One region of the Syntrophothermus lipocalidus DSM 12680 genome, then DNA from elsewhere that is predicted to be linked to it. Evidence: predicted binding sites of a transcription regulator. Region 1 holds the regulator's gene; the other holds the start of a gene.
What was found. The regulator HrcA, encoded in region 1, represses chaperone genes, less so after heat shock. The targets are predictions, from matches to a motif close to TGTTAGCACTCNNNNNNNNNGAGTGCTAACA.

Region 1 (5,011 bases):
GTTATTCAGGCGGCCATCGGCAGCCGGGTAATCGCCCGCGAATCCATCAAGCCCAAGCGCAAAGATGTTTTGGCCAAGTGCTATGGTGGTGACGTCACCCGCAAGAAAAAGCTATTAGAGAAACAGAAAGAAGGAAAGAAGAAGATGAAGCAGATTGGCCGGGTGGAAGTTCCGAAAGACGCTTTTATGTCTGTTTTAAGCGTTGAATCTGAGAAGAAATAAACGGGCTTCGATGCTGGCAAGAGACCTAAGCCGGGCAGTTGTTTCGTCGGGTGTAGATGTTATGGAGGAAGGTATCGGATTTGCCTGCAAGCATCTATGTGCATATTCCGTTTTGCGTGAGAAAGTGTCGCTATTGCGATTTCTATTCCGTGTCTTACCACGAAGAATTGGTTGCTCGATACGTTAAGTGCTTGTGTGCGGAGATAGAAGAAAGAGCCCGGGATCTGCAACAGGCTGAGGCCGTCAGAACATTGTATCTAGGGGGAGGAACTCCTAGCCTGTTGGATCCGGCTTGCGTGGCCACGATTATCGACAAGATAGGGTCGGTTTTCGGGATACTGCCGGAGGCAGAAATAACCCTGGAGGTTAATCCTGGTACCGTCAACTTGAAGAAGATGGCCTCGTACCGGCACGCTGGTATCAACCGGGTGTCCTTGGGTGTGCAAAGTTTCTTCGACGACATCCTTCAGTGGCTAGGGCGTTTGCACAGCCGACAGGATGTAAAAACGGCTTTTGATGTATGCTTGAAAGCCGGTTTTGACAACATCAGCATCGACTTGATGTATGGGGTGCCTGGGCAAGACTTAAGCCGATGGAGGGAGGGCTTGGACAATGCTCTAGCTCTGAATCCTCAGCATGTGTCGGCCTATCTTCTCCAGCCGGAGGCAGACACCCCGTTGGGCCGTTCAGTAGCGGCAGGGGAAGTGGAGCTGCTTTCCGAGGAAGAGGAGCTGGCCCAGTACGAGTTGGCGGTCGATGTTCTCACCGGGGCGGGATATCGACATTACGAATTATCGAACTTCGCCCGGCCTGGATACGAATGTTGCCACAACTTGAATTATTGGCAAGGGGGACAGTACCTCGGAATAGGCGCAGGAGCGGTTTCTTTCTTGAAGTTAAATAGATACCAAAACGACCCAAACGTAGACGCTTACATCCAGAGCTTGAGCGCAGCTACTCAGCCCCCGAGGTCAGTGCTGGAATGTTTGAACGAAGAAGGTATTGTGCGCGACCGGATTGTGCTCGGTTTGAGGTTAATGGACGGAATTGATGTTGAAGGATTGAAGCGTTCATACGAAGTTGACTTTTCTTTGCTGTTCGGATCTTCAGTCGACAGGCTTATAGAACTGGGATTAATAAAAAGGAAAGGCAGCAAATTGTGCCTTTCAAGAAAAGGTTATTTCCTTTCGAACGAGGTTTTTCGCGAGTTTCTCTAAAAAGGAGCTGCCTTGACAAATAAAGGCTTGGGTGTTATTTTGAGAATAGCAGTGTTTAGCACTCAACTAACGAGAGTGCTAACAGAGGTGAACTGGTATGGTGTTAGATGAGCGAAAAAAGCTTATTTTAGAGGCGATTATCAAAGATTACGTGGAAACCGCAGAACCGGTAGGTTCCCGGTCCATCGTTCGCAAGCACCAGCTAGGGGTTAGCCCTGCTACCGTAAGGAATGAGATGGCGGATCTGGAAGAGATGGGTTTTCTCGAGCAGCCTCACACTTCAGCGGGCAGGATACCTTCTCAGTTGGGGTTCCGGTATTACGTGGACTGCATGATGGAAAAGGAAGAATTGGCGGAAAACGAAAAGGAACTGCTGCATAGGGTTTTATCCGATAGAATAAACGATATCTTTGAGGTAATAAGGCGTACCGGGGTTACTCTTTCTCAATTCACTCGTTATGCATCGTTTGTCATCAGTGGTCCTATCAAGGTGGCTGAGATAAAGTCGGTGCAGTTGGTGCGGATGCAAAAAGGCACTGCTCTGGTGGTACTGGTAACGTCTAGCGGGGTTATTCTTCATAAGTTAATTGACACGCCGGAATCGATTCAGGCCCATGATTTGGAAAAGATATCAGCCTTTTTCACCCGAGGCCTAGCCGGGGTCAAACTGGGTGAATTGAGTCGAACCAGTTTAAAATCACTGCGTGATGAACTGTTGAGCCAGAGGAGGGCCATTGATCGGGTTCTGGAGGCAATAGATGAGCTGCTGCAAGCTTCGGATGAAGAAAAGGTGCTCATCAGCGGTGCCATTAACATGTTGAACGAACCCGAGTTCAGAAACCCGGATAAGTTAAAGACGGTGCTGGGCATTTTGGAGGAAAACAGCCTGTTTAAGAAGGTTCTGAATGATCCCGGGCCCCAAGAGGTCAGGATCAAGATCGGGCGCGAAAACGAAGTGGAGGAGATTCAAGAGCTGAGCCTGGTGTTTACCAGCTATGAGATAAACGGCCAGGAAATGGGCAAGATAGGCTTGATCGGGCCGGTAAGGATGCAATACTGGAGGGCAGCAGGGCTGGTGGAGTCTTTTCGAGATGTCGTGGAGGACGTAATTCGCAAGCTGATGATGTAGTCGAGAGCGTGCAAAGTGAGCTTCTTAATATCAGGGCCCTGCTTTGTGCTGGCCCTGATTATGGTTTTGAACAATAATGTTGTATCGGTGCTTTGATTCAGGCAGGAATCAGCCCGTTTAAATTCGGGTTTCCATATCAATTAAAGGGTATCACTACTGTTGGAGTGAGGTGAAACTGGGTGAATTGGTTGGAGAAAGAGCCGGGGCACGAACTAGAAAAGAAAGATGAGTTCGGTAACGAGGATACGGAAAAACTTATTAATGATAATGAAGCCGGGGGAGGGCCGCCGGATCCGGGACACGCTGACCAGGCGACGGAAACCGAAACCGTTTATGAGATCGACAAACTGGGGCAATTGGAAAAAGAGCTAGAAGAAAAAACCCGTGAAAGCAGCGAAAACTACGAGAGGTTTTTGAGGGCTTTGGCAGACATGGAGAACATGAAGAAGCGGTTTCAGAGAGAAAAGGAAGAGTTGCTTCGTTTTGCCGCCAGGCCTTTAATCGAAAAGCTGTTGCCCGTAATAGACGACTTTGCGAGGGCTGTTAACGCGTCAAAAACAACCCAGGATTTCGACGGGTTGTGCCAGGGAGTGGAAATGGTTCAAAAGAAACTGCTGGAAGTTCTGAGGAGCGAGGGAGTAACTCCGATTGAAGCGCTGAACCAGCAGTTTGATCCTCAATATCATGAATCGCTGGTTGTGGAAGATAATCCCAACCTTCCGGATAATGTGGTGATAGAAGAATTTCAGAAAGGCTATATGATGAGGGGGCGCCTGCTCAGGCCTAGTCTGGTGAAGGTGGCGCGCAACCGGGACAACACTGAAGAGCCAGCAAACAACGAATAGGCTATAGTGTCATCTAATCTTCATCAAATGGAGGTGCAATCTATGGGTAAAGTTGTCGGAATCGACTTAGGTACTACAAATTCAGTTATAGCGGTTATGGAGGGAAATGATGTAACCGTAATTCCCAACGCTGAAGGAGAGAGGATCACGCCTTCAGTCGTGGGATTTGCAAAGAACGGAGAAAGATTGGTTGGAAGGGTAGCGAAGCGCCAGGCGGTAACTAACCCCGACCGAACAGTCCTTTCAATCAAAAGACATATGGGTACGGATCACAGGGTAAAGATTGATGACAAGAATTACACTCCGCAAGAGATTTCAGCTATGATATTGCAGAAACTCAAGACCGATGCGGAAAGCTATCTGGGTGAACCCATCACTAAGGCGGTCATAACCGTACCTGCTTATTTTACCGATTCCCAGCGGCAGGCTACCAAAGATGCCGGTACCATCGCTGGTTTGGAGGTGCTGCGGATTATAAACGAGCCTACCGCGGCAGCCCTGGCCTACGGCCTGGATAAAGAAGGAACCCAAACCATCCTGGTCTTTGATTTGGGCGGTGGGACTTTTGACGTTTCCATTCTAGAGATAGGAGACGGCGTTTTCGAAGTTAAAGCGACCAGCGGCAATAACCGCTTGGGCGGTGACGATTTCGACGAGCGCATCATTCAGTACCTGGTAGAAAACTTCAAGAAAGAATACGGAGTCGATCTGCGCAACGATAAAATGGCGATGCAGCGGTTGAAAGAGGCAGCCGAAAAAGCCAAACACGAACTATCGACCTTGATGACCACTAACATCAATATTCCGTTTATCACCGCTACCTCTGAGGGGCCTCTACACCTGGATACCAACTTGACCCGGGCCAAGTTTGAAGAGCTGACAGCCGACTTAGTCGAGAAGACCATGGGACCCACTCGTCAGGCTCTCCAAGACGCTGGCTTGACACCTGATAAAATTGACAAGGTCATCCTGGTAGGCGGTTCAACCCGCATTCCGGCGGTACAGAAAGCCATCCGGGATTTTATAGGCAAGGAACCGTACAAAGGGATTAATCCCGATGAGGTTGTGGCAGTCGGGGCTGCAATCCAGGCTGCGGTGCTGGCAGGAGAGGTTAGGGACGTGGTTCTTTTGGATGTGACGCCGCTTTCTCTCGGTATTGAAACCCTGGGAGGGGTGTTCACCAAGATCATAGATCGAAATACCACGATACCTACCTCTAAGAGCCAGGTATTCACGACTGCGGCCGATAACCAGACTTCGGTAGACATACACGTTTTGCAGGGCGAGCGGGCGATGGCCAAAGATAACGTAACCCTAGGCAGGTTCCAGCTAGTTGGTATCCCACCCGCACCGCGAGGGGTCCCGCAGATCGAGGTTAAGTTCGATATAGACGTGAACGGTATCGTGCACGTATCGGCTAAAGACCTGGCGACAGGCAAAGAGCAGAAGATTACGATTACGTCTTCCAGCGGACTGAGTAAGGAAGATATTGAGAAAATGGTTAAGGATGCGGAAAAATACGCAGAAGAGGACAAAAAGAAACGGGAAGAAGCCGAGATTAAGAACCAGGCTGACAGCATGATATACCAAGCCGAGAA
Region 2 (5,011 bases), 1.1 Mb from region 1:
GGGGTGGAGCTGAAACCGCACTCCGAGATACTGAGCCTAGAAGAGATCCACCGGATAATTAAGGTCGGAACCCGGGTTGGCATACGCAAAGTCCGGCTGACCGGTGGTGAGCCATTGGTCAGGCGAAACCTGTCCCGTTTGGTGCAAATGATCCGCACCATCGACTTGATCGACGATGTCGCGATTACCACTAACGGCCTTCTGTTTCCGGAAATGGCAGGCGAACTTAAGGAAGCGGGTTTACACCGTTTGAATGTCAGCCTGGACACCATGAATCCCGAAAAATACAGTTTTATTACCCGTAACGGCAGCTTGAAACAGGCCTTGAGAGCGATCGAAACCGCTCTGGCGTTGGAGTTTCACCCGGTGAAGATTAATACGGTAGTGATGAGAGGCATAAACGATGATGAGATCATGGACTTTTGCCGGTTGGCATACAACCACCGTCTTCATGTCAGGTTTATCGAGTTCATGCCAGTGGGCGAGCTTGGTTTTTGGAGCAGGGACAAGGTTATAACCTGTGACGAGATTCAGGAGATGATTAAACGGGAATACCGGCTTAGCCCCTGGAAACTCTCGCGGGGCAACGGGCCGGCCAAATCATACCGTCTCGAGGGTGGACAAGGATCGATAGGGTTCATATCACCGATGAGCAACCATTTTTGTCACGAATGCAACCGCCTGCGACTCACGGCGGATGGCAAACTGCGCGGGTGTTTGTATGACCGGACGGAAATAGACCTGAAACAGGTTTTGAGACAGGGCGGGAGCGATGAAGAAATACTCCAGCTTTTCATCAAGGCTATCAACCTTAAACCGAACGAACACAAAATGGGACAAACCAGCTGGGGGTCAAAAAACCGTAAGATGTACCAGATAGGAGGGTGACCTTTGCAACTGACTCACATCAACCGACAGGGAAGGGCCCGGATGGTGGACGTTACCGAAAAGAGGGATACCGTAAGGGTGGCAGTGGCTCAGGCCATGGTGGAAATGCAGCCGGAAACCCTGCGGTTGATAATGACTGGAGGGGTAAAGAAAGGAGACGTGCTGGCCGTTGCTCAGGTAGCGGGCGTTATGGCGGCTAAAAAGACGCCTGATTTGATACCGATGTGCCATCCTCTCATGCTGACCGGGGTTGATATCACGTTTAGTTTTGACGAGCAGAACTCACGGATACTGATAACCGCAGAGGTCAAAACCACAGGCAAAACAGGGGTAGAGATGGAGGCGCTTACCGCTGCGGCGGTTGCGGCTCTGACCGTCTATGATATGTGCAAAGCGGTGGACAGGTGGATGATTATAAAAGAAGTCAAGTTGATAGAGAAAACGGGTGGAAAGAGCGGGCACCTTGTACGCGGGATCGATAACAACGAGGATGGTTAAGTCATAGGTTTTCGAGAAGGGTTGGGATTGGAAATGGAAGAAACCACAAGAACCGTCCTGTGGTTTAGGGTGGGGAAAGAAGCGAAAAGGAGGTATTGAGGTGCAGGGGAAGATCTTAGCAGTGTGCCGGAGCGAGGAAAAGGGCGTAAAAAAGAACGACATAGGTGAAGGATTTTTCAAAAAGGACCACGGTTTAGCAGGCGACGCTCACAGCGGGTCCTGGCACCGGCAGGTCAGTTTACTGGGGATCGAGAGCATCAACAAGATGAGGGCCAAAGGGGTAGATGTGAACCCGGGCGATTTTGCCGAGAACCTGACTGTAGAAGGGATCGACCTGTTTCACTTGCCGGTCGGGACCAGACTGCGGGTGGGGGAAAGGGTGCTTTTGGAGGTTACCCAGATCGGCAAGGAGTGTCACCAAGGTTGCGCCATAAGGGTGCAAGTGGGTGACTGTGTAATGCCCCGCGAAGGTATATTTGCCCGGGTGTTGGAGGAAGGCTGGGTCAGGACCGGCGATACAATTGAGGTGATTCAAAATGTTTAAAGCAGGGATTTTGGTTTTAAGCGACAAAGGGGCAAAAGGAGAGAGGGAGGACAAGAGCGGCCAGGTTATTAAAGAAATGATAAGCTCGATCGGGGCGGAAGTGGTGGCTTATGAGGTTCTTCCCGATGAAAAGGAGCTCATAGTCAATAAACTCATTGCCTGGTGTGATCAACTTGGGTTAGATATCATCCTAACTTCCGGCGGGACAGGGTTATCCCCGCGCGATGTCACCCCGGAAGCGACGGCGGAAGTGGTGGAGCGAACGATTCCGGGGATAGGGGAGGCGATGCGAGCCTACGGCCTGCAAAAAACGCCTAGGGCTATGCTTTCACGAGGAATATCCGGGATCCGCAAAAAAACCCTGATAATAAACCTGCCGGGCAGCGTTAAAGGGGCCAGGGAATCACTGGAAGCTGTCATACCGGCTTTGGATCATGCCTTGGAAACTTTACAGGGACGGGCAAACGAATGCGGGCAAGCGTGATCGACGACAGAAAAAACTTAAAAGAAGAAGTTAAAAGAAGGTATAACGAGAAAGAATTAGGTACAAAATAGTAATCGAGAGTATCAAAGAGATAAAAGAAAAGCAATAGGTTGCCAGGTTTTCGCGGGTAGTCTAATATTATTAGTGAATGTTAGCACTCAAGTTAAATGAGTGCTAACAATAATGTTATGAGATCATCAAAGAATCAGCGAAGGGGGTATAGCAGTGAACCTCAAGCCATTAGGCGACCGTATTGTTCTGAAGGTTATCGAAACAGCGGAGGAAAAAACCGCAAGCGGGATCGTCCTTCCCGACACCGCCAAGGAGAAGCCCCAACAGGGTGAGGTATTGGCAGTCGGCCCAGGGAGAATCCTGGACAACGGCGAGCGGATTCCGATGGAGGTTGCTGTTGGGGACAAGGTCATTTACTCAAAGTATGCAGGTACTGAGGTAAAGATCGACGGACAGGAGCTGCTGGTAATCAGCGAAAGAGACATTCTGGCTAAGGTCGAAGCCTAATGAGACGAGAAGTGAAGGGGGTATAGGGAAATGGCAGCAAAACAGTTACGGTTCAGCGAAGAAGCCAGGAGATCCTTGGAAAAAGGGGTAGATACCCTGGCAAACGCGGTCAAGGTCACACTCGGGCCCAAGGGTAGAAACGTGGTTCTGGAGAGGAAATTCGGGTCCCCGACCATTACCAATGACGGGGTAACCATCGCCAAGGACATCGACCTGGAAGATCCGTGGGAAAACATGGGTTGCCAGTTGGTTAAAGAAGTCGCTACCAAGACTAACGATGTTGCCGGTGACGGCACGACCACGGCAACAGTTTTGGCCCAGGCCATGATCAAAGAAGGGTTGAAGAACGTGGCGGCCGGAGCCAACCCGATGATCATGAAGCGGGGTATCGACAAGGCGGTTAAAGTAGCAGTTGAGGCTCTAAAAGAGATCAGCAAACCGGTAGAAAGCAAGGCGGCGATTGCTTCGGTAGCTTCGATCTCAGCAGCAGACACGGAGATCGGGGACCTGATAGCCGATGCCATGGAAAAGGTTGGGCGCGACGGGGTCATAACCGTAGAAGAATCCCAGTCGGTAGGAACTTCTCTGGAAGTAGTCGAAGGTATGAATTTTGACCGCGGCTACATCTCTCCTTACATGATTACCGATCCGGACAAAATGGAGGCTACTCTGAGCGAGCCTTACATTCTGGTTACCGATAAGAAGATATCTTCCATTAACGATATCCTGCCCGTGCTGGAAAAAGTTGTACAGACCGGCAAGCCGCTTTTGCTGATTGCAGAGGATGTGGAAGGAGAAGCCCTTGCTACTTTGGTGGTCAACAAGTTGAGGGGTACCTTCACCTGTGTCGCGGTCAAGGCTCCGGCATTTGGTGAAAGAAGAAAAGCTATGCTGCAGGATATCGCAATCCTTACCGGCGGTGAAGTGGCTTCCGAAGAACTGGGAGTGAAGCTGGAGAATGTTACCCTCAACATGATGGGTAGGGCGCGTCAAGTAAGGGTCAAGAAAGACGAGACCATCATCATTGACGGCGCTGGCAGCGAGCAGGCCATCAAAGAGCGCATCAACCAGATAAAGAAGCAGATCGAAGAAACCAAGTCGGAATACGACCGGGAAAAACTTCAAGAAAGGCTGGCTAAGCTCGCGGGTGGCGTAGCGGTCATTCAAGTCGGTGCGGCTACCGAAACAGAGCTGAAGGAGAAGAAACACCGTATCGAAGACGCGCTGGCTGCGACCAAGGCTGCCGTAGAAGAGGGTATCGTGGCCGGCGGAGGAACGGCTCTTATCAACATTATGAAGAAGCTGGAAGACATCGATGCCAATGGAGACGAGCGTACCGGCGTACTGTTGGTGATGAAGGCCCTAGAAGAGCCGCTGCGGCAGATTGCCAACAACGCTGGTATCGAAGGGTCAGTGGTCGTACAAAAAGTGAAAGAACTGGAGGCCGGAATCGGTTTCAACGCTCTGACAGGCGAGTACGAAGACATGATAAAGGCGGGTATAATAGACCCGGTCAAGGTTACCCGGTCTGCTCTGCAGAACGCGGCCAGTATTGCCGGAATGTTGATCACGACCGAAACCCTCGTTACAGAAGTGCCGAAAGAAGAACCCCTGCCTCGGGGCGGAATGCCGGACATGATGTAAAGGCTCCCTCCCCTCATAGGAGAATATAAAGACAAAAAAGAACCCCGTTCCGGGGTTCTTTTTTATAGGCGGCTTTGGTGGTTTCTTGTCTCAGATTTTATACTTTTGTTTAAACCCTACTTGTTTACAGCTGTTTACGGGGTTTCTGTTCTTTTTATCGAAAACAACACGGCATTAGCGCTGTCGGGACACTGAAGTTCAACAACCGAGTTGATCCAATCTTCTGGGGAAGTTTGCCGGCAAGCGGCTGCTAGATACGGGAACATGGCCGACAATGCATAAAGGCAAAGGGGAGATTCACCTTGAGGAACTACCAGTGGGTCTTCGAAGACAAATTTTTGCCCTACTTGATACCCGGCGGAACAAAATCCTTTGACTTTCGTTACTTGTATCTCCAACATATTCCTCTACCTCCTTGCTCCTACATAGTAAGA

Region 2: a site for HrcA is predicted at 2,564-2,594, ahead of groES (co-chaperone GroES). Genes of this name have one in related genera too.

Annotation. Positions count from the first base shown of each region.
Region 1 is NC_014220.1:1,715,687-1,720,697, reverse strand. Features, by position in the region: gene lepA (translation elongation factor 4) at 1-222, shown strand, start outside; gene hemW (radical SAM family heme chaperone HemW) at 303-1,439, shown strand; gene hrcA (heat-inducible transcriptional repressor HrcA) at 1,537-2,568, shown strand; gene grpE (nucleotide exchange factor GrpE) at 2,748-3,413, shown strand; gene dnaK (molecular chaperone DnaK) at 3,456-5,011, shown strand, end outside.
Region 2 is NC_014220.1:586,340-591,350, forward strand. Features, by position in the region: gene moaA (GTP 3',8-cyclase MoaA) at 1-888, shown strand, start outside; gene moaC (cyclic pyranopterin monophosphate synthase MoaC) at 892-1,386, shown strand; gene SLIP_RS02775 (MOSC domain-containing protein) at 1,487-1,930, shown strand; gene SLIP_RS02780 (MogA/MoaB family molybdenum cofactor biosynthesis protein) at 1,923-2,414, shown strand; gene groES (co-chaperone GroES) at 2,640-2,933, shown strand; gene groL (chaperonin GroEL) at 2,964-4,577, shown strand; gene SLIP_RS02795 (TIGR04076 family protein) at 4,712-4,978, opposite strand.